2 regions of the Pseudomonas sp. SDO5522_S412 genome follow, and region 2 is predicted to be linked to the other one. Evidence: riboswitches for the same ligand, from Rfam matches in the RefSeq annotation. Region 2 holds a riboswitch; the other holds the start of a gene.
What was found. Region 2 has a riboswitch for cobalamin ahead of ACW9I6_RS20720 (CbtB domain-containing protein). Riboswitches for the same ligand answer to the same signal wherever they lie in the genome.
Positions count from the first base shown of each region.

Region 1: linked by a shared signal. The riboswitch ahead of ACW9I6_RS17225 (TonB-dependent receptor plug domain-containing protein) and the one ahead of ACW9I6_RS20720 (CbtB domain-containing protein) in region 2 are both predicted to bind cobalamin.

Region 1 is NZ_JBSVWQ010000078.1:2,845-21,386, reverse strand. Features, by position in the region: gene ACW9I6_RS17245 (filamentous haemagglutinin family protein) at 1-9,861, shown strand, start outside; gene ACW9I6_RS17240 (hypothetical protein) at 9,900-10,151, shown strand; gene ACW9I6_RS17235 (ABC transporter substrate-binding protein) at 10,153-11,073, opposite strand; gene ACW9I6_RS17230 ((2Fe-2S) ferredoxin domain-containing protein) at 11,070-11,402, opposite strand; gene ACW9I6_RS17225 (TonB-dependent receptor plug domain-containing protein) at 11,414-13,348, opposite strand; cobalamin riboswitch at 13,443-13,649, opposite strand; gene lexA (transcriptional repressor LexA) at 13,751-14,368, shown strand; gene imuA (translesion DNA synthesis-associated protein ImuA) at 14,368-14,979, shown strand; gene ACW9I6_RS17210 (Y-family DNA polymerase) at 14,987-16,402, shown strand; gene ACW9I6_RS17205 (error-prone DNA polymerase) at 16,378-18,542, shown strand, end outside.
Region 2 is NZ_JBSVWQ010000113.1:14,511-18,895, reverse strand. Features, by position in the region: gene cobM (precorrin-4 C(11)-methyltransferase) at 78-824, opposite strand; gene ACW9I6_RS20730 (cobalamin biosynthesis protein) at 908-1,300, opposite strand; gene ACW9I6_RS20725 (CbtA family protein) at 1,297-1,995, opposite strand; gene ACW9I6_RS20720 (CbtB domain-containing protein) at 2,007-2,195, opposite strand; cobalamin riboswitch at 2,293-2,508, opposite strand; gene fabF (beta-ketoacyl-ACP synthase II) at 2,545-3,813, opposite strand; gene ACW9I6_RS20710 (winged helix-turn-helix transcriptional regulator) at 3,927-4,385, shown strand, end outside.

The sequences.
Region 1 (18,542 bases), on a different contig from region 2:
CCCTCGGCCACTGACGGGGTGGCGTATATCAACGGTGGCAAGGTGTCGTTGCGCAACTCCGGCGACGTGAACCTCGCGGCGGGCAGCCTGGTGGAAACGTCGTCCGGGGCGACCATCGGCCTGGATGGCAAAGTCCGGGGCGGCAAGGGCGGCGACGTGACCGTGGGCGCACTGGGGGCTTTGGACCTGGGCGCCGAGATTCGCGGCTATGGCGTCAGCGCAGGCGGCACCCTGACCTTGCAGGCCAACAAGGTGCAGATCGGCCAGAGCCCGCAGGCGCCGGATGCCAAGACCTTGCAGTTGGCCGGGGATTTTTTCAACAAGGGTTTTTCGGCCTATGACATTACCGGCAACGAAGGATTGCTGGTCGCCGATGGTACTCAGGTGGATGTGAACGTGCCGGCCTACCGGCTCTCGGAGCAGGCCGCCACGACGCCGGGCGGCGGCGCTGCGGCCAGCGTGATGGAGCGCTGGACCCCGCCGCTTTACCAGGAAGACGCGAGCAAGGGCGTACTCGGCCAACGCCGTGGCGCCAGCCTGACCCTTTCCGCCGGCCACCTGGAGTCGCCTGCCGAGCAACTGCCGACAACCGCGCTGGTGGTCGGCCAGGGCGCGGTGATCAGCGTCGACCCGGGCCAGTCGATCAACCTGCGCAGCATCGGCCAACTGACGGTCGACGGCACGCTCAATGCCTGGGGTGGCAGCGTCAACCTGAACGGCCTGACCACGCGCGCGTTCGAGCCGGCCAACGCGGTTGGCCATGGCCGCTCCATCTGGCTGGGTGAAAACGCACTGATCGATGTCGCCGCCCGGGCCGCGACCGCCGTGGACAATCGTGGAAGCCAATACGGGTTGGTCCGTGACGGCGGCAAGATCAGCATCGGTGGCGAGATCAACCTGAGCACCGGCACGGTCACTGCCAGCGACCTGTTTGTGGTGGTACGCGAGGGCGCCCGGCTGGACGCGTCGGGCACGCAAGCGGTGTTGGATGTGCCGGGGCAGGGCGCAACCCGGGTGGCCAGCAATGGCGGCAGCATCAGCCTGGCGTCCAACAATGGCTTGTACCTGGACGGCAGTCTGGTGGCCCGGGCCGGCGGTGCCGGCGCAGCGGGCGGCAGCCTGAACGTAGCGCTGGACAGCCCGTATTACACCAAGAACAGTGTCACGGATCGCGTGCTGAAGGTGCGTGAACTGGTGCTCGGCCAGACCCATCAGGCCCACCCGCTCGCCGGCACCGCCGCCGACGCGGCCGACAGCCTGGAATACGGCCACGCTCGCCTGGGCGTCGACCAGGTCAGTGCGGGCGGCTTCGACAACCTGGCATTGATGAGCAACGGCCTGTTGAGTTTCGACGGCGATGTGTCCTTGAACATGGGCCAGAGCCTGCGCCTGTACAGCGGTGCCTTCAACCTCAGTGAGGGCGCGGCAGCCAATGCCCGGGTGAATCTGTCGGCACCGTCTCTGCTGCTGTCCGGCATGGATTCGCCGGCCCGGGAGTTCTACGTGAACCCGGTGTCGGTGTTGCCGTTACCCTCGCTGCGCGCCACCGAGGCGCAGTTCAATGCCAGCGGCAGCTTGATCGATGTGCGCGGCAGCGTGTTGTTTGGCAGCAAGGGCAAACTGCGCCAGGCCGACGACAGCCTGGTCGGCCTTGAGCGTCGCGGCTTTGATCAGGTCAACCTGACCAGCCAGGGCGATCTGCGCTTCCTGGCGGGTGCGAACCCGGACGGTGTGGCCTTGAGGGTCAGCACCCAGTTATTGACCCAGGGCGATATGACCTTGCGGGCGGCGCAGTTGTATCCGGCCACGGAGGTCGGTGCGCGGGTCATTGCCGGCTACCTGAGCGAATTCAACAGCCTCAACATCACGTTCGACCCGCTGCGCACCCTGACCATTGGCCGTACCGGCAACACGGATGCCGCGGTGCCTTACTCGGCATTCGGGCGCCTGCAACTGGGCGCCGCGACGGTGCGGCAGGGCGGTGTGGTGCGGGCGCCCCTGGGGTTGATCGATATCGGCAGCATGGGCAGCAGCCAGGTGCAATTGCTGCCGGGCAGCGTGACGTCGGTGAGCGGCAGGGGCCTGGTGCTGCCGTATGGCGGCACCCTGGACGGGCAGGTCTATAAGTACAACGGCAAGACCGTGACGTTTGTCGGCCAGGGCGGGCTGGTCAACCAGGACGCGGAACTCAGCGTCGGGGTGATTCTCGGCGGCCAGTCGGTGCAGGTGCAGCCTGAGGCTACCCTGGACCTGTCGGGCGGCGGCGAATTGCTGGGGGCCGGTTTCGTTTCCGGGCGCGGAGGCTCTACGGATGCGCGCTACAGCCCACTGGTGCAGTTTGGTGCCAATGGCGGTTTTGTGTTGCCGGGCCTGGGCACCAACCCGATTTACGCCATCGTGCCCGGGGTGCAGCCTGGCTCGGCGCCGGTGGCACCGGAGAAGGGCGCAGGCGATCCGTTGGTGGGCCAGCAGGTCACCATCGGCGCCGGAGTGCCGGGGCTGCCGGCGGGCACTTATACCCTGATGCCGTCCACCTACGCCTTGATGCCCGGCGCTTTCCGCGTCGAGATCAACGGCCTGGCCGGTCTCGGCAGTGATGCCGCCACCCAGCGGATGCGCAATGGCTCCTGGTCCACCGCCGGGCGCTTGTCCATCGCCAACACCGGGATCGGCAACAGCGTTGCCAGCCAGTTGATTTTGACCTCGGCCGATACCTTGCGTCGCTATTCCCAATACAACGAAACCAGCTACGCCCAGTTCGCCATGGCCGACGCTGCGAAACAGGGTGTGCCACGCCCGATGCTCGCCGTCGACGCCAAGACCCTGAAACTGGCCTTGCGGCCAGGGGGCGGCGCTGATGCGTTTTCGTTCCAGGGCATAGGCCGTTTTGAGGCCGCGGCGGGTGGCTATGGCGGCGCGGTGGCGGTGATTGATCCAGGCAAGCTTGGTATTGAAGTCGTCGCGGCGGGCAGTTCCGCAACCAGCGGTTTTTCCGGCATTACCTTCAACGATGAGAGCCTCAACGCCTTGGGAGCCTCGCGTTTGATGGTGGGGGGGATGACGGCAGTTACGTATGGCCAGTCCGGGAATTACATCGTCCTGGCTGGCGGTACGAGTCGGGCCAACAGCACCGTCACGCTTCGGGAAGGTGTGACGCTCGCAGCGCCGGAAGTCTTTTTGTTGAGTGACACCAACGCGATCGTCCTGGAGCAGGGCGCATCCATCAACACCATCGGCCGTGGCAAAGCCAGCTACGACGCTCGTGACGGTTTTATCTACAAAGTCACCAATATGCTGGCGGCGTCCAACGGCTTGCTCAATGTCATTGCATTCAATACGACGGTGCCCAGCGGCGGGATCAGCATCGGTGTGTGTGACACGGGCCTGTGCAGCGGGCAAACCGGGCTGTACTCCGAAGGCAGCATCGTGGCGTTGACCAACAATACCTTCCAGTTGGGCGACCAGGTGCGCTACGGCACCCGTCACCTCAACCTGGGGGTCAGCACCATTAACCTCGGCAGCGCCCAAGCCCTGGCCGCTGCCGCTGTGGCCAATCAGTTGCCGGCCGGCCTGACACTCACCCAGGCGCTTCTTGATCGCCTGCTCAAAGGTGATTCACAGTTCGGTGCGCCGGCCCTGGAAACCCTGCAGCTCTCGGCGCGGGACAGTTTCAACTTCTACGGCAGTACCTCCCTGGACACCTATGACCCACTGACGGGTAAGTCGCGGCTGAGCAACCTGATGCTCTCCACTCCGGCGATCTACGGTGCCGGTGGCGCTGGCGACGTGGCCAACATTCATACCGCCAACCTGATCTGGCAGGGCGCGACCACCCCACCGGGCTCGGTGATCGCCGGCGGGGCGGGCACTGGCAGCGGGCGCCTGGATATCAACGCCGAGCGTATTGAGTTCGGCTACGGCGCCTTTGCCCAGACCAACACCGTGAGCAGTTTCGATCGCCTGGCTTTGGGCTTTGCCAGCGTGAACCTCAATGCCAGCGAGCGCATTACCGCCAACCACAAGGGCAGCCTCTCGGTGTATCAGAGCCAGGGCGCCTATGACCCGGTGAAGGGCTTCCAGTACAGGGGCGGCGACCTGAATATCCTCACCCCACTGATGACCGGCGAAGCCGGTTCGGTGAACCGCATGACCGCAGGTGGGGCGATTGATATTGCAGCGTCCGTGGGGGCGCGTGGCAAGGCCGACGGCCAGGGCGCCGAACTGTCCCTGCAAGGCGACAGCATTCGCCTGGCCACGGCGGTAGTGCTGCCCAGCGGTAAAATCAGCCTGGGCGCCCGGGGTGATGTGGTGCTGACGGATGCGGCGTTGATCGACGTGGCCGGTCGCGCCACTGTGTTCAACGATGTGACCCAGTACGGCGCGGGCGGCACGGTGCTGCTGGACAGCCGCAGCGGCAACATACTGCAGGCTGCCGGCTCGACCATCGACCTCTCGGCCAAAAACAACCAGGCCGGCAAACTGCGGGCGGTTGCGGTGGACGCGGCGGGCGGTATCGTCGACCTGCAAGGCACGATCCTCGCCGGCAGCAGTGGCTATTACGATGCGGGCGGGACCACGATGCCTTATGAGGCCGGTACCGTGGAAATCCAGGCCCAGCGCCTGGGCAGCAGCGGTTCACTGGACCAGCAGTTCGCCGACCTCAACCAGCGCCTGAATCAAGGCCAGGTGTTCGGCACACGCAGCTTCCAACTCAAGCAGGGCGACTTGACCATCGGCAATGGCCTCAAGGCCGGCACCGTCAACGTCTCCGTGGACAATGGCAGCCTGCGGGTCACCGGCCTGGTGGACGCCAGTGGCGAGCGCGTCGGCAGCATCAACCTGGCCGGCAAGCACGGCCTGACCCTGGACGGCGGCGCGGTACTCGACGCCCATGGCAGCAAGCTGCGGGTGGACAGCTACGGCAAGATCATCGACTCGCCCAACCGGGCCATGGTGGTGCTCGGCTCCGGCACCGGTCAACTGACCCTGGCCGATGGCGCACGCATCGACCTGCGTCACGGCACCGAGGCGGTCCAGGGCAATGACGGGCGCAACCGCGGCACCCTGGAACTGAATGCACCACGGCTGATCAACGTCGATGGCACCAGCAACGACATCAACATCGATGCCCATGGCCGCCTGACGATCCAGGGCGCGCGCTCGATCACCCTCAACGGCATGATCAGCTACGACGATGCGCCACTCGTCACCGACCCGACGGCCAGCGGGCGGCCTTACCAACAGATCGACCAGGCCTACCTGGATGGCAAGCATGTGCTGAGCACGGCCTTTATCAACGGTGCATTGCTCAACCAGAACCTGCTGCAAAACAAACTCGCCGGGCTTAACAATGCAACCTACGCCGATGCGTTCCACCTGCGCCCGGGCGTGGAAATCGTCAGCAAGACCGCGGACGGTGACCTGGTGGTGCAGGGCGATCTGGACCTGTCCGGCTACCGCTACGCCAGCCTCAACCCCAACAGCCAGAAAACCTCGGTGTATGGCTCCGGTGAGTCGGGCAGCCTGACCCTGCGCGCCGGTGGCGACCTGAATATTTACGGCAGCATCAACGACGGTTTTGCACCGCCACCACAGACCGTCGATGACAAGGGCTGGGTGTTGTTGCCGGGTATCGACTTTACCGGGGGCACGATCATCGTGCCGGGTAACGGCATCACCCTGGCGGACGGCACGACCTTCCCGGCGGGCACCGTGCTCAACTACGACCTGCCGATCAAGGCCGTGGGCGTGGCCGCCGGTACGCGCTTGCCGACCCGGGCGACGCTGAACCAGGACCTGACGCTGCCTGCCGGTACGGTACTGGCCGCAGCAGTGTTCGACAGCGCGGGCAATGTGCTGTTTGCCGCAGGCACGTTATTGAGCCAGGCACACACCCTGGCGGCCGGCTCACAGCTGGACGCCGGCAGCCTGCTGACCCAGGACACCCGGCTCGGGGCGCTGACCTGGCCCAAAGGGGTGCCGTTGCCGACGAACTACGAGGCGCTTAACCCGACGCAAAACTACGTGACCCTCAATGGCGACATACCGCTGCCGCGCGGCGCGTTGATTCCTTCCGGCACCAACGTCAAGTTGCCGGGCGGGGCTGAGTCGGTGGCGTTGCGCCCGGAAGTGGCGGGGCGCCAGGGCAAGCTGTGGGCCCTCTCGCCGATGCTGGCAGAAGGTTCGCAATCCTGGTCGCTGCGGTTGGTTGCAGGTGCTGACACCGAGGCGGCCGACAGCCGCATCCTGCAAGCCCATCCGCGCAGCGGCGACCTGCGTTTGGCTGACAGCCACTACGGCATGTTTGCCAAGGAGATGCCCGCCAAGGGCAAGTTGACCTGGACCGCCTTCGCGGTGGAGGACTTTGCGGCCAATGGGGTGGTGGTCAAGGAAGGCGACCCGATCGACCAAAAGATCCTCGATGATTTCGGGCTGGGTTCGATTGATGATTTCTGTGGGGGCAATCCGGCGTACTGCGCCGTGAAAGTTGGCTATGTCTGGACCGAATTCGGCGCCAAGGACCTGGCGGACAACGGGATTATCGTCACCGTCGGAACGCCGATCGAGCAAAGCATCCTGGACCAGTTCGGTATCCCGTCCATCGATGAGTTCTGTGCAAGCTCGCCCGCCTACTGCCAGGCCCAAAGCGGCAAAGAGTATGCGGCGACCCCCTCCAGCAGCCGTTTCAGTGTGATTCGCACCGGTACGGGCGACCTCGAACTGCTCAGCGCCGGCGACTTGAGCATGGACTCCCTGTACGGGGTCTACACCGCCGGTACATCGTCCACTGCAACCGGTGCCAGTGACCCCTACAACCAGCCCAAGGCGCTGAACAGCGCGAAGACGGTGCTGAACGATACCAACAGTTATTTTGAACAGTTCGTCAACGGCTCATCTGACAGCCTGTACCGTGCCTGGTACCCGGAGGCAGGGGGGAATTTGAGCGTGAACGTTGGGGGCAACCTGACGGGGAATATCCTGGGAGGCGTCTTCAACCCAAGTCGGCCCAACCCCCTGGATAACGGCATCGACTCCGCCGATGTGGCCAACTGGCTGTGGCGCCAGGGCAGCGGCACGGTGAACACCGGCGGGCAGGCGCAGCCGACGGCCTGGTGGATCAATTTCGGTAGCTATACCGCCAACGCCTCCAAGGCTGATGCGTTCGTCGGGTTTACCGGTTTCGGCACCCTCGGCGGCGGTGACGTGGATGTACAGGTAGGCGGGGATGCCGGTGTGCTTCGGCGCATGGACGGCAACCCAATGTCGGCCTCTGCCAACCCGCGCAGCCAGGGGCTGGTGCTGGCGGTCGGCAGTACCGGGCGGGTTGCCGGTGATGGCAGCCTGCAGTTGACGGGCGGTGGCGATCTGCGGGTGCGTATCGGTGGCGCCCTGAACCCTGGCAGCGTGGTTGATGTAAACGATCAGAACGGCCAGTTGGTGAATATCCGGGGCAATGTCCAACTGCAAAGTGCGACCACGGGCCGGATCGACCTGACCTACGGCAGCAACAGCTCTGAGCAGAGCCCGGGCGAAACCCGCGCATTCGATCCGTTCCAGGCGACCCGTGGCCGGGCAGTGGGGGGTATCACCCTGGTGCCGGGGGATGCCACATTCAACCTGACCACATTGGGTGACCTGGTGCTGCAGCAAGTGATTGACCCGGGCCGTGTCGTCCTGCTGAACAACTCATCGTTTACCCGTGGCGGGACGAGTGGGACCGGCGAAAGTTGGTTCTCGTTGTGGACCGGTCACACGGCAATCGACCTGTTTTCAGCGGGGGGCAACTTGACGCCATCTGTCTCCGCCGCAGCGTCCGACCTGGCAACCGTCTACCCATCGATCGTTCGAGCGACGGCGGCTGGCGGCAGTATTTATTACGGTAACGCCGTCCTGGGGTACCAAGCCGATACGAGTCCGATAAATGCCTTGGTGCTCGCCCCCGGTGCCAGCAGCCAGTTGCAATTCCTGGCCCATGACTCGATTTATGCGGGCGGTATGTTTGTCACGCCTTCCGGGGCCGACCCCAGCATCATGGCCACACCTTGGCGGCCGGCGTTCGTCGGGACCATTGATGGTCAGGTGGTTGTCGATGGCAACAATCTGTCGGAGAACGGTAGCTCGCCGGGTTCCCTTCCGCGGCCTCTGTTTGCCTTTGGCTCCGCCACGGCGTCGGCAGCCGCTTACGCGCCAACGGAACCGGCGCGGTTCTATGCCTTGACCGGCGATCTGGTGGGGGTCAGCAGCGGCCGGACCCTGACGTTCAATTCTTCCCCCTCGTTTTTGCATTCAGGGCAGACCTGGTATGAGGGTAACGGGCCAGTTTGGATGATGGCGGGGCGAGACATTGTCAGCAGTGGCAGCCGTTTTAATACGGCCCCCGGTGCGGTCAGCGAGCAGTCGACCGGCAACCTGTTCATCCACAACAACCCCACTGACATCTCCATCGTCTCCGCCGGGCGCGACATTCTGTACAGCAACTTCCAGGTTGGCGGTCCTGGCCTGCTGGAAGTGACGGCGGGCGGCAATATCCTGATGTCCGGGCGTGACCCGGCGAAGGGCGGCGAAGTCAGCATCACCAGCCTGGGCCCGGTGGTCGCGGGCGACAACCGCCCTGGCGCAGGCATCGTCATGCAAGCTGGCGTCGGTCCCAACGGCCCGGATTACCGGCGCTTTGTCGAGGCCTACCTGGACCCGGCCAACCTCGTCCAGCCAGGCGAAGCCCTGTCGATCCAGGGCGGCAAGGTCGCCAAGACCTATGAGAACGAACTGGTCACCTGGCTCGCCGAGCGCTTCGGTTTCGTCGGCACCCGCGAGCAGGCCCGCGCGGTTTACGCCGCACTGCCCGCTGAACAGCAACGGGTGTTCGCCCGTGATGTGTACTTCGCCGAACTCAAGGCCGCCGGCCGTGAGTACAACGCGGTGGGCGGTGTGCGCCAGGGCAGCTATGTACGGGGGCGTGCGGCGATTGCCGCGCTGTTCCCGGACAAGGACGTGGCCGGCAACCCGATCACCTACAAGGGCGATATCACGTTGTTCGGCGGCTCCGGTGTACACACCAATTTCGGTGGCTCGATCCAGATGCTCACCCCGGGCGGTGGGCAGACCTTCGGCATCGAAGGCGCGGCACCGCCGTCCACCGCCGGTGTGATCACCCAGGGCGCCGGCGATATCCAGCTGTATTCCATGGGCAGCATCCTGCTGGGCCAGAGCCGCATCATGACCACCTTCGGCGGCTCGATCATGGGCTGGTCCGGCGAGGGCGACATCAACGCCGGTCGCGGATCCAAGACCACCGTGGTGTACACGCCGCCCAAGCGTGTCTACGACAACTGGGGCAACGTGACCCTGTCGCCGGCGGTGCCGAGCACCGGGGCGGGGATTGCCACCTTGAACCCGATTCCGGAAGTGCCGGCCGGAGACATCGACCTGATCGCCCCGCTGGGTACCATCGATGCGGGTGAAGCGGGGATTCGGGTCTCGGGCAACATCAACATTGCCGCGTTGCGCGTCGTTAATGCCGCCAACATCCAGACCCAGGGCAAGTCGTCCGGGGTGCCGGTGTCGGCGGCGGTAAACACCGGGGCCATGACCTCGGCGAGCGCAGCCGGTGCGGCGGCGTCCCAGGCGGCGGAAGATGCCGCGCGCAGCCAGCAGGCGGCGGCCAAACAGGGCCGGGCGTCGATTGTCACAGTGGAAGTGTTGAGCTTTGGCAGCGAGCCAGTGGAGCGCAAGCCGGAGGACGGGCAGAAGACCTCGGGCTACAACCCCAACAGCCCGGTGCAGGTGCTCGGCGCCGGACCGTTGAGTGACCAGGCGCGGGCGCGGTTGACGGATGAGGAGCGCCAGCAGATCAGCTTGTAGTTTTAGAAAAGGACCTCTCGTTGTATTTGGGGCGATCATTGATCGCCCCTTTTTTTCGTCTTGGGGCCGGGCTTTCCCCGGTGGATGGTGGCGCGGTCGAGCCGGTAGTCACTGAAGCCGGGATGAGTGATATCTCGGCCACCAAGTGCGAGCTCTATCACCCTGATCTGTCAGGCCAGGAGCTGGAGGAGATCAAAAGTACGATGCGCTCAGCATTGGAAACCTACAGCGTTTCACAACTTTGGTCGGTGGCATGGACTGAGGAAATTGGTCAGGCGCTTCGCTCGTGAATTATTCAGCCAGTTTTTTGAATTGCCTCGCCAACTCCAACACGACTCGGCCGCTATTCGCAGTGGGCACCAAATGGGTAAACGGAATATCGATCATCCGGTTCTCCCGCACCGCCCGCAAACGCGACAGCACCGGGTCGGTGGTCAGCAACTGACGTTTGCGGCTGGCCGGTGACCACAGCGCATCCGCCAGTAAGATCACATCCGGGTCACTCATCAGCAGGGTTTCGCTGCTCACGGTGACGCGGTATTGGTTGATCCCGGCAAATAAATTGCGCGCACCAGCAGCCGCCACCAACGTGGTGACGAACCCACGCCGGCCTTCGCTGTCCAGCCCGTTGACCTCACTGTCCAGGTAGAACACCGACAGCGGTTTACCTTCGCCCGCCAGTGCCTGGGCACTGGCCAGGTCGGCGTCCATGGCATCGCTCAACGCCCGCGCCCGTTGCTGTTTGTGCACCAGGGCGCCGAGGGTAAACAGGTCGTTGCGAATATGCCCGAAGTAATCCAGCGAGTGCCCGTCGCACGCCGACTCCAGCAAGTACGACCCAACCCCGTTGCCTGCCAACCCTGTGCGGGAGGTGACACCAGTGCCAAAGGCAGTGGCGAATCCACCGACCACCAGATCCGGTTTCTGCGCATAGAGCACTTCGCTGGACGGGTACTTGGGCGCAATCACCGGCACGCCGAAATACTCGCCGTGTCGGTGGGCCACACCGTTGTCATCCAGATACGCCACGCCCACCAAGGCCGGGCCGACATCCAGCGCCAACAGCAGGTCTGCGGCATGCTGGTTGAGGGCCACGATGCGCGAAGGCGGTGAGTGGGCGGCGGTCCAATCCTGGTTGCAGTTGCGAAAGCTGTCGGCCAATACCGATGGCGCGCAGAGCAGGGCGCCCAACAGCAACCACGACGCTTTCATGGGCGCTCCTTGATCAGCAGATCCTCGACGACTTCGCCGCCCACCAGATGCACTTCCACCAGCCGTTGCACATCGTCTTTGTTGTGCACGCCGTACCAGCAAGTGTCCGGGTACACCGTCACGATTGGCCCCAGGTTGCACGGGAACTGGCAGTGGGTGCGTGTCAGCAGCACGCCGCCAGGCTTTTCGATGCAGTCGTGTTGCAGCAGGTGGCGGCGCAGGGTTTTCCACAGTTGCAGCGCGCCACGCTGCGTACAGCGTGGGCCAGTGCACAGGAACACGTGACGGGCGTGGTCAGGCACGTGGGACCAGTCCGGATGAGTTTCCACGGGCGTACTCATCAGAAGCGATACGTGTAGCGTACTTCGGAGGTGAACGGCCGCCCGAGGTTGTCGACGTTGCTGGCGCGGCTGGTGACGTAGTCGCGGTCGAACAGGTTCTCTACCAGCAGGCTCACGCGGTGTTGGTGGGCGTTGTCGAGGTAGCGATAGGCGTCGGCATCCACCACGGTGTAGTTGCCGTATTCGACCTTTTTCGAGCTGACGATATCGCCGATGTAACGCACGGCGGTGCCGGCGCCCCACAGGCGGTCCGCCGATTCATAGCCGACCCGCGAGCGGGCGAAGAAGCCCGGGATATCGTTGATGGTGACACCCGCACGGGACTCGGTGAGGTTGCGGGTCATGTCGGCCTGCACGCTCCATTGTTCATTGAGCTGCAGCTTGGCGTCGGCCTCGAAACCACGCATCTGGATCTGCCCCTGGCCGTTGACCCACTGGATATCGTCCAGGGTGATCAGGTCGGTGATCTTGCGTTTGAACAGCGTGACGCTGGCGCTGAAGTCCCGGGCCAGCAGGCTGCCCTTGTAGTCGACGCCCAGTTCGGCGTTGCGGCTCTTCTCCGGCTTGAGGTTGCGGTTGCCTTTTTCATCGTCTTCGTTGACGAACAGTTGCTCGGCATTCGGCAGTTTGTAGGCAGTGCCGTATTGGCCGCGCAGGGCCCAGTTGTCGTTGAGGTCGTAGAGCGAAGTGAGCATGCCGACGGTGGCGCTGTCGCCGCCGCTCATGGCTTCGTGGCGTACGCCGATGCTCGGGTGCCAGTTCGGCAACGCCTCGATAGTCGGGCGCAGTTGGGTGTACAGCGCGTGGGCCTGGGCCTTGTTGTCGTCGATGATCAATACATCGTCCTGGCCCTTGAACCACTGGTTGTCGGAACCGAATACCAGCACATGCTCACCGGGCAACACGGCCTTGCCTTCGGCCTGCACGCCCCAGTCGGTGAAGCCCCAGTAGTCGTTGTGGTTGATGACCCGGGTGCCGCCGCCTTCGATATTGTTGATGCGGGTATAGCGCGTGTCCCAATCGTTGATATGGCCTTTGACGAAGTAGCTCAGGCGCTCGTTGAGGGTTTGCTCGAAGGTGGCCGTGGCGATCTGTTGCACGCGGTCGTTGGTGGTCTTGTGGTTGTCCACCGGGCGGGCGAAATCGAGGTTGGCGTCGGCGTACTGGTAAAACAGCTCAAGGCGCGTGTCATCGCCAAACGACTGGATCGCCTTGGTGCCGAAGGTGGTGACTTCGTAGGAGCGTTTCTTGTCGCTGACGTTTTTCATGTCGCGGTTGCGAAACGGCTGGTAGCCCTCGGAGGCGTTGCGGCTGACGTAGGCCAGCAAGCCGAGGTCGCCAAACCCGTTATTGAAAATCTTCTCGACCCGGGCGTCGCCGGTGGTGCCGCCGAAGGTGTCGGCACCCAGGTTCACCTCGCCGGACGCCTCGCGGGTTTGCGGGCTGCGGGTGACGATGTTGATCACTCCCGACACCGCCTGGGTGCCGAACAGCAGGCTCTGGCCACCCTTGAGCACTTCGATGCGCTCGATGGCGTTGGCGGGCAGGGTGTCCAGGTACAGGCCGCCGTACAGGCGGTTGTTCAGGCGCACGCCGTCCAGCAGGATCAACGTGTCATCGTTGCGCCCGCCCAGCAGGGAATAGGTGCCGTAGTCGAACGGACCGTTCTTGGGGGCCACGTACAGGCCGGGGATGAACATCTGCATCACGCGCGACACATCGGCGGCGGGGCCGGCGCGTTCGATCTGTTCGCGGGTGACGATCTCGACCTTGCTGCCGTACTGGGCCATGTCGGCCACGGTAGTGGATTCCACCGACGGTGCGGAAATGATCTGCTGCTTGAGCTCAAGGGGAGGGTCGTCGGCCAGCAGCAGGGGGCTGAACAGGCAGCCGAGCAGCAGGCTGGGCACGGACGTATTGTAAGGTCGAATCATAGTCTTCTCGGAAAAGTATCTTTCGCGAAAAGCACGCACGAGTAGGCACCGAGCACACGCCAATACCGGCCCATGCCCGCCCACCGCAGGATTTTGCCAAACAGAATTCCAGGCCGGTCTCCGGGCTCACGCGTATGGACACTTTCACCTTCCCATGGCGCGCAGGCCACAGTGGTGTGTCGAAGGAGTCACGCGTCTACCGTTGCGGGGGCAGCACCGGACTGGCTCGAAAAGAGCGGCACCGGTTTCCCGTTTCACCCCATGCACGGCGGCATGAGGCACCTGAAACAGGCCGGCATCTGAACATTCGAAAGACCGTTCGTCAACTTGGCGGGTACTTTTCCGGCGGTTGCCAGGGAAGCGACTGACGGATATTGCCAGAAAATTCCCACAGGAGTACAAATGTACTCCATGAAGAATCTAACGCCCCGCCGTACCGCCATCCTGACCTTTATCCGCGACCGTATCGCGCAGCAAGGCCAGTCCCCCAGCCTCGCCGAGATCGCCGAGGCGTTCGGCTTTGCCTCCCGCAGCGTGGCGCGCAAGCATGTGCTGGCGCTGACCGAGGGCGGCTTTATCGAGGTCAACCCCAACCAGGCGCGCGGCATCCGCCTGCTCAATCAACCGGCGCGGCCGGAGCTGCTGGATATTCCGGTGCTCGGCCGGGTGGCCGCCGGTTTGCCCATTGGCGCCGATGCCGAAGTGCACAACCGTCTATTGCTCGACCCGGGCATGTTCGCGAAAACCCCGGATTACCTGCTGCGGGTGCAGGGCGATTCGATGATCGAAGATGGCATCCTCGATGGCGACCTGGTAGGCGTACGCCGCAGTGCCGAGGCCTTGAACGGGCAGATCGTGGTGGCACGCCTGGACGGTGAAGTCACCATCAAACGTTTCGAACACGTGGGCGAGCGCGTGCGCCTGCTGCCGCGCAACCCCGCCTATCAACCCATCGTGGTGCGGCCCGATCAGGACCTGGCCATCGAAGGGGTGTTCTGCGGCCTGGTGAGGCAAGGCTGATGGGCGCCGTCGTTGCACTGGACTCGCTGTTCAATGGCGGCCGGGTCTGGAAAGGCCGGCCCGCCGCGCCGCCGGCCAGCGTCCATCCCACCGGGCTTGCGGCCCTGGATGCGGTGCTGCCCAGCGGTGGCTGGCCGGAAGCGGCGTTGAGCGAAATCCTGATGGCGAAGGAGGGCGTGGGCGAGTTGCAGCTGGTGTGGCCGACCCTGGCACGGTTGGCGGCGGCCGGTGAGCGCATCGTGCTGGTGGCGCCGCCCTACACGCCGTACCCCCACGCCTGGCAAAACGCCGGGGTGGATGTGCGCCAGCTGTCAGTGATCCAGGCCGATGAACGCGATGCCTTGTGGGCAGTGGAGCAATGCCTGCGTTCCGGCAGCTGTGGCGCGGTGCTGTGCTGGCCGCGCAAGGCCGATGACCGCGCCTTGCGCCGCTTGCAGGTGGCGGCGGAAACCGGCCAGACCCTGGCCTTTGCCTGGCGCTCCTTGAACGAGGCCATCAACCCGTCACCGGCCGCGTTGCGCCTGGCGGTTGAGGCGAGCCCTGCGCAAGTGCGGGTGCTCAAGTGCCGGGGTGGCCTGGCCCATCCCGCGCCCATTGCGCTTGGGCACTGAGGTTGGCATGCGCTGGGTGTGTATTGTGTTCCCGCAATTGGCGCTGGACGGGGTGCTGCGTTCGCGCCCCGAACCGGACCAGCCGTTGGCCCTGCTGGCCGGCACGCCGCAGCGGCGGGTGCTGCAAACCGTCAATGACGCCGCGCGCAAACTCGGCCTGCGCCCCGGCCAATCCCTGACGGCGGCCCATGCCTTGACCAAGGCGTTCGCCTGCGCCGAATACGACCCGGCGCAGATCGAATACTGGCAGCAGTTTCTCGCCGCCTGGGCCTACCGTTTCAGCTCCCAGGTCAGCGTGTTCTACCCACGGGCGTTGCTGTTCGAGATCGAGTCGAGCCTGGGCCTGTTCGGGCCCTGGCCGTTGCTCGAAGCACGCTTGCGCAAGGAGCTGACCGAACTGGGGTTTCGTCATCGCATCGTCGCCGCGCCGAACCCGGCGGCGGCGCGGATATTGGCGAATGCCTACGACGGCCTGGCCGTGGCCGATGAGCAATACCTGCAACACGCCCTGGCACCGATCCCCATCGACCGCGCCGGCCTCGACCCGCAAGCCGCCAGCGCATTGTCGCGCATGGGCTTGCGCACCCTGGCCCAGGTGCAGGCGTTGCCTCGGCATACCCTGGCCCGGCGCTTCGACGCTGCGCTGCTCAAGCACCTAGATGCACTGTGCGGCCAACGGCCCCTGGCGCTGGCGTTCTACCAGCCGCCGGACCGGTTTGATGTGCGCATCGAGCTGAATTTTGATGTGTTGTCCCACCAGGCCTTGCTGTTTCCCTTGCGCCGTTTGACTGGCGACCTGTCGGCGTTCCTGTGTGGCCGCGACAGTGGCGTGCAGCGTTTTGACTTGCACCTGGAGCACGCGGCCGAGCCCGACAGCGTGATCAAGGTCGGCCTGCTCAGCGCCGAGCGTGACGCGGCGATGCTGTTCGAACTGGCCCGTGGGCGCCTGGAGCAAGTGCAAGTCACCTCGCCGGTGCGCGGCTTTCGCCTGGTGGCCGAGGACCTGCCGGTGTTTGTGCCCCAGCGCCAGGACCTGTTCGACGAGCGCCCGCAACAAACCCTGCCGTGGGAACAACTGCGCGAACGCCTGCGGGCGCGGTTGGGGGACGAAGCGGTGCAAGGCCTGCGCTTTCACGCCGACCACCGCCCAGAATGCGCCTGGCAAGCCGGTGCTGATCTTCGCCCGTGCTCACCCTCAAACAACGTGCAACGCCCGGGCTGGTTGTTGCATGAACCGACGCCCCTGGCCGAGCAGGGTCTACAAATACTGATGGGCCCGGAGCGCATCGAATCCGGCTGGTGGGATGGCGCCGATGTGCGCCGCGATTATTACCTGGTGCGCACCCGTGCCGGCCAGCAAGGCTGGGCCTACCGCACCGTGGGCGAGAGCGGCACGCTGTGGCTGCAAGGCTGGTTCGCATGAAGTACGCGGAGCTGCATTGTCTGTCCAACTTCAGTTTCCAGCGGGGCGCCTCCAGTGCCCGCGAGCTGTTTGAACGGGCCAGGCAGCAGGGTTACGAGGCGCTGGCCATCACCGATGAATGCACCTTGTCGGGCATCGTCCGTGCCTGGCAGGCGGCCAAGGAAGTCGGGTTGCCGCTGATTATCGGCAGCGAGATGCGCCTGGAAAACGGCCCCAAGCTGGTGCTGCTGGTGGAGAACCTGGAAGGCTATCAACACCTGTGCCGGCTGATCACCATTGCCCGTCGCCGTGCGGGAAAAGGTCACTACCGCTTGCTGCAGGAAGACTTCACCGCGGTACACGGCTTGCTCGCGTTATGGATGGTCGAAGACACCGACACCCAGGCCCATATCCAATGGCTGTGCAGCACCTTCACCGATCGCCTGTGGCTGGCGGTGGAACTGCATTGCGGCCAGAACGATGCCCGTCACCTTGAGCAACGCCTGAACCTGGCCGCCAGCCTGCACCTGCCGGCGGTGGCCTGCGGCGATGTGCATATGCATGTGCGCGGTCGCCGTGCGTTGCAAGACACCATGACCGCAATCCGTCACCACGTCCCGGTGGCCGAAGCCGGCGCGCGCCTGCACCCCAATGGTGAACGGCACTTGCGCAGCCTCGATGCATTGGCCGCGCTGTACCCGGCGCACTTGCTGGAAGAGTCCCTGAACATTGCCCGGCGTTGCACCTTTGACCTCGGCCAATTGCGCTATCAATACCCCAGGGAGTTGGTACCTGAAGGCCAGGATGCAAAATCCTGGTTACGCACCTTGACCGAGCAAGGCATCGCCCAGCGTTGGCCGAAAGGGGTCGACGCCAAGACCCTCCAGCAGATCAATAACGAACTGGAACTGATCAGCGACCTCGGCTACGAAAGCTACTTCCTCACCGTACACGACATTGTGCGCTTCGCCCGCAGCCGTTCGATCCTGTGCCAGGGCCGCGGCTCGGCGGCCAACTCGGCGGTGTGTTTTGCCCTGGGCATCACCGAGATCGACCCGAGCCTGACGAGCATGTTGTTCGAGCGCTTCCTGTCTCGCGAACGCAACGAGCCGCCGGACATCGACGTGGACTTCGAGCACGAACGCCGCGAAGAAGTGCTGCAATACGTCTTCCAGCGCTACGGTCGTACCCGCGCCGCGTTGACGGCGGTGGTCAGCAGCTATCACGGCGCCGGCGCGGTGCGCGACGTGGCCAAGGCCCTCGGGTTGCCGCCGGATCAGGTCAACGCCCTGGCCGACTGTTGTGGGCGCTGGAGCGACGAAGCACCGCCCCTGGAACGCCTGCGCGAAGGTGGTTTCGACCCCGACAGCCCGGTGCTGCGCCGGGTGCTCACACTCACTCAGCAACTGATCGGCTTCCCCCGGCACCTGTCCCAGCACCCCGGCGGCTTCGTGATTTCCGAACACCCGCTGGACACCCTGGTGCCGGTGGAAAATGCTGCCATGGCCGAGCGCACCATCATCCAGTGGGACAAGGACGACCTCGACGCCGTGGGCCTGCTCAAGGTGGACATCCTCGCGCTGGGCATGCTCAGTGCGATTCGCCGCTGCTTCGACCTGCTGCGCCGCCATCGCAACCGGGACCTGAGCCTGGCTTCGGTGCCCAAGGAAGACGCGGCAACCTACGCGATGATCAGCAAGGCCGACACTATCGGCGTGTTCCAGATTGAGTCGCGGGCGCAGATGTCGATGTTGCCCCGCCTGCGACCGGAAAAATTCTACGACCTGGTCATTGAGGTCGCCATCGTGCGGCCGGGGCCCATCCAGGGTGGCATGGTGCATCCGTACCTGCGGCGGCGGAACAAGGAGGAAGAAACCACCTACCCGTCGCCGGAACTCAAGTCCGTACTGGAACGCACCCTGGGCATCCCGCTGTTCCAGGAACAGGTCATGCAGATCGCCATGGTCGCCGCCGATTACACACCCGGCGAAGCCGACCAACTGCGCCGTTCCATGGCCGCCTGGAAACGCCACGGCGGCCTCGAACCCCATCAGCAACGCCTGCGCACCGGCATGCTGAAAAACGGCTACAGCGAAGCCTTCGCCGCGCAGATCTTCGAGCAGATCAAGGGCTTTGGCAGCTACGGTTTTCCCGAGTCCCA
Region 2 (4,385 bases):
CTTCAAAAGTGAGCCGCTGTAAGAGCGGAACCATAAGCCGCCGTTACCTAAATAACGGATATGTACCCCATCCCCCCTCAGGGCCGATACAAATGCGCATGCCCCGCACGATACAACGACGACTCACCAAAACTGTCACTGGCCAAAACCCGACCCACCAGAATCAACGCCGTACGCCGAAACCCCTTGGCTGCCACCTTCCCGGCAATATCCGCCAGCGTACCAATGGCCCAATCCTGATCCGGCCAAGTCGCCCGATGCACCACCGCAATCGGACAATCCTCCCCATAGTGAGGCACCAACTCAGCCACGATCTTCTCCAGATGATTCACCCCCAGGTGAATCGCCATGGTCGTCCCATGCTGCGCCAGGCTACTGAACACCTCACCCTCAGGCATCGCCGTCTTATCCGCATACCGCGTCAAAATCACACTCTGTGCAATGTCCGGCAATGTCAGCTCAGCCTCTAACAATGCCGCACAAGCCGCCACCGCCGTCACTCCGGGAATGATCTGAAACCCAATCCCAAGCTCCCGCAAAAGCCGAATCTGCTCCCCAATCGCCCCGTACAAACTCGGATCCCCGGAATGCACCCGCGCCACATCCTGGCCTTTCTCATGGGCCGTCTTGATCAGCTCGATGATCTGCTCCAGATGCAACTCCGCACTGTTAACCACCAGCTCCGCCTGATGCCCCTCAAGCACCGCCGCCGGTACCAGCGAGCCGGCATAGATAATCACCGGGCAACTGCGAATCAGCCGCTGCCCCTTGACCGTGATCAATTCCGGATCGCCTGGGCCTGCGCCGATGAAAAAGACAGTCATGGATTCATTCCTGTGAAAAAAAGCACGCGAGCAGCCTTCCAGATGAAGATTGCTCATGATCGAGGCTGACGATTATCGGGAATTCAGCCGGCGCAAGCCAATGCAAAGGTGGCCTGGGCGGTTTTTTTGCGGGTGATCAGCAGGGTGGCAGGGCTTTGAGACAGCTGTTCTGCCAGGGCCAGGGCGGCACTTTCAGCAATGCCGTAGCAGCCGGTATGAGCAAAAACCGTCTCGGACTTATGGCTCAGTCGATCTTCATAGGGCGCCAATTGCTCCGCACTGAAAAATACCAACGGCAAATCCAGAACCTGAGCCAGTGCCAGCAACCCCGGCTCATCCCGCTTGCGATCAAGACTGGCCAACGCAATGATGCGCTGGCGCTCAATGCCACCCTCGGCGAGGGCGACATTGAACAGTTCAAGCAGGGCGTCGACAGAACAACCCCGCTGACACCCCAGGCCAACCGCCAGGATCATGCCGAATACTGACCATCACGGTTACGGCGAAACAGCCAGGCACTGATCAAGCCCAGCGCCAGCCAGAAGGCAACGTTGGTCAACTGCGAGGCGATCTTGAATTGAGCTTCCAGAGCCTCCGGCGCCAGCATCGAGTGGACTTCCGGCTGTGGTGCGCCAATCACATGGGGCACAGCCAGGATCGCCACGCCCAGGATTTTCAGTAGCCAGTTACGACCGAACACGATCAGCGCGATACCGGCAGCGGTAGAGGCGGCAGTGCCGATCCACCAGATTTGCCGTTGCGCCAGGTCTGCCGCCGCAGTCCCCGGCAATTCAGGCGGCAAGCCCAGGGTCGGCGCCAACACAAAGGTGGCGTAACCGGCCAGGCCCCACAGCAGGCCTTGGGCCGTGCGGGTCGGTGCACGCAAGGTGTACAGGCCGGCAAGCATCAGGGCAAAACCTACGGCGACCACCAGGTTACCGCCCGTAGTCGACAGCACACGCTGCCAGCCATCTTCCGGCTCCCAGGCTTCAGCGTCGTGGGTGTGGGCCGTGGCATCGGCATGTTCATGCACTTCGGTCGCGGCCGGGGCGTTTTCGAAGGTTTCCGCCTGCAGGATCAGCGGGGCAACCCAGAAGCTTTGCAGCAAGGTCAGCAGCAAGGCGGCCAGGAGGCCGGTGAAACCTGCGGTTTGGGCAATACGCTTGATCATGTCGGCAGGTCTCAGTGGCACGGGAACGCAGCGCTGTGACGGGTATCGTGGGCGGCGTTGTGCACCGCTTCGATGTGCGAGAAACCGGCGAAATACACCAGGCACGCGCCGAGGATCGACGCGCCGATGGCGGCAGTCAGGCGTTGGCTCAGGGTGGCGGTGGTGCTGGCGGTAGAGGCGGTGCTGCTGATGATCGACATGGCGCGTCCCTTCAGGGTTTCAGGGTGACACGAGCGCATGAAAACCCCGCGAGCCAGGCACGCAGGGTTCTGAACAGCGCCCGCCCACCGCGGGTTTGTTATCTGATTTTTTCGGGCCGGTCTCCGGGCTTGCGAGGGGCCTGGGCCTTGAAAGCATCACCTTCCCATGCCGTAGAGGCACAGTGGTTTTGATGCTTCACTCGCTTACCGTTGCGGGGGCAGCACCGGACTCGTCACGCCCTTGAGTAAAGGAACATGACTCACCGGTTTCCCGTTTCACCCTGTGAAGGGCACCCGAAACAAGATGTGTAGGAGAGCATGGGCGGGCGATGGGCGTCAAATCGCCGGGTTATTGCCAGCGTTTGAACAGCACGCTGGCATTCACGCCGCCGAATCCAAACCCATTGGAAATCGCGTATTCAATCGGCAACGACCGGGCTTGGCCTCGGACCATATCCAGTCCTTCGGCAGCGGGGTCCGGGTTGTCCAGATTGAGGGTCGCCGGGGCAATCTGGTCGCGCAGGGCGAGCACGGTGAAGATCGCCTCGATCCCGCCCGCTGCGCCCAGTAAGTGGCCAGTCGCCGACTTCGTTGCGCTGATAGCCACACTGGAATCGGCTCCGAACAGCGTATTGATCGCTGCCAGTTCGCCGTTGTCGCCTACGGGGGTCGACGTGGCATGGGCGTTCAAGTGCTGGATCTGTGCGGCGCTGATCCCTGCCTGCGCGATCGCCAGTTCCATTGCCCTGCGTGCACCCGAGCCATCTTCCGGGCCCGAGGTCATGTGATAGGCGTCGGCGCTGGTGCCGTAGCCCACCAGCTCTGCAATAGGCGTCGCCCCGCGAGCCAATGCATGCTCCAGTTCCTCGATCACCAACAGCCCGGCACCTTCGCCCATCACAAACCCGTCGCGGCCTTGATCGAACGGGCGGGAAGCCAATGCCGGCGTGTCGTTGTAATCGCTGGACAGCGCACGCGCCGCAGCAAAACCGCCGAGGCTGACTCGGTGGATACAGGCTTCGGCGCCGCCACACACGGCGATGTCGATTTCGCCGGCACGGATCATGCGCGCAGCATCACCAATCGCCTGTACGCCGGCGGCGCAAGCAGTGACGGGGGAGCCCAGCGGACCTTTCAGTTGATGCTGGATCGACACGTGCCCGGCCGCCATGTTGCCGAGGAATGACGGGATCGTGAACGGCGACAGGCGGCGAGGCCCTTTGCTGTCAGCCGTACGAACGGCCTCGGCAATCGCGGGAAAACCACCCACGCCGGAGGCGATGATTGTCGCGGTACGTTCCTGCTGCGATGGCGTCTGCGGACTCCAGCCTGCCTGGGCCAGGGCCTCTTGCGCGGCTGCCAGGGCAAACACGATGAACCGGTCCATCTTGCGTTGTTCCTTGGCCGGGATGACAGTGTCCGGGTCAAAGCCGGCTTCAGGGTCCTGGATGCGGTCCAACACTTGGCCGCCGATGCTGATTGCCAGGTCGCCGATCAATGCCTCGGGTAGCCTGCGAATCCCGGATTCACCGGCCAGCAGGCGCTTCCAGGTCTGTTCCACGCCGGTTGCCAGCGGTGTCACTGCACCCATGCCGGTCACAACAATTCGCTTACTCATGATCGCTTAGCTCCGCAAATTTCAGGTTGGTAGCAATGCATGGACGAAACTATCATTATGAAAGTAACATCCGATAGCTGAAATTTCCGTAGCCGCCCCACAGAGGAACTGCAATGCAACGTAAGTCGCTGGTGAATGCCGAATGCCCGGTAGCCCGTGGAGTGGAACGGGTAGGCGAGTGGTGGAGCATCCTGATCATGCGCGACGCGCTGCAAGGTTTGCGGCGTTTTGATGAGTTTTCCCAGAGCCTGGGGATCGCTCCGAACATGCTCACTCGCCGGCTCAACAGCCTGGTGGAAGCGGGGCTGCTGGAACGCCGGCAATACAGCGAGCGGCCGCCCCGTTTCGAGTACGTACCGACGCCGGTTGGCGAGGATTTCCGGGTGGTGATCATGGCGTTCATCGGCTGGGGCAACCGCCATTTCGCCAACGAAGGTGAAAGCCTGCAATTGGTCGACCGGAAAACCCGGCGCCCGGTGGAAGTGGCGGTGGTGGACGCCGACGGTGCACGCGTGTCCGTCGAGCAATGCAGCGTCCAGGCCGGGCCGGCGGCGAGCGAAGGCATGCTGGAG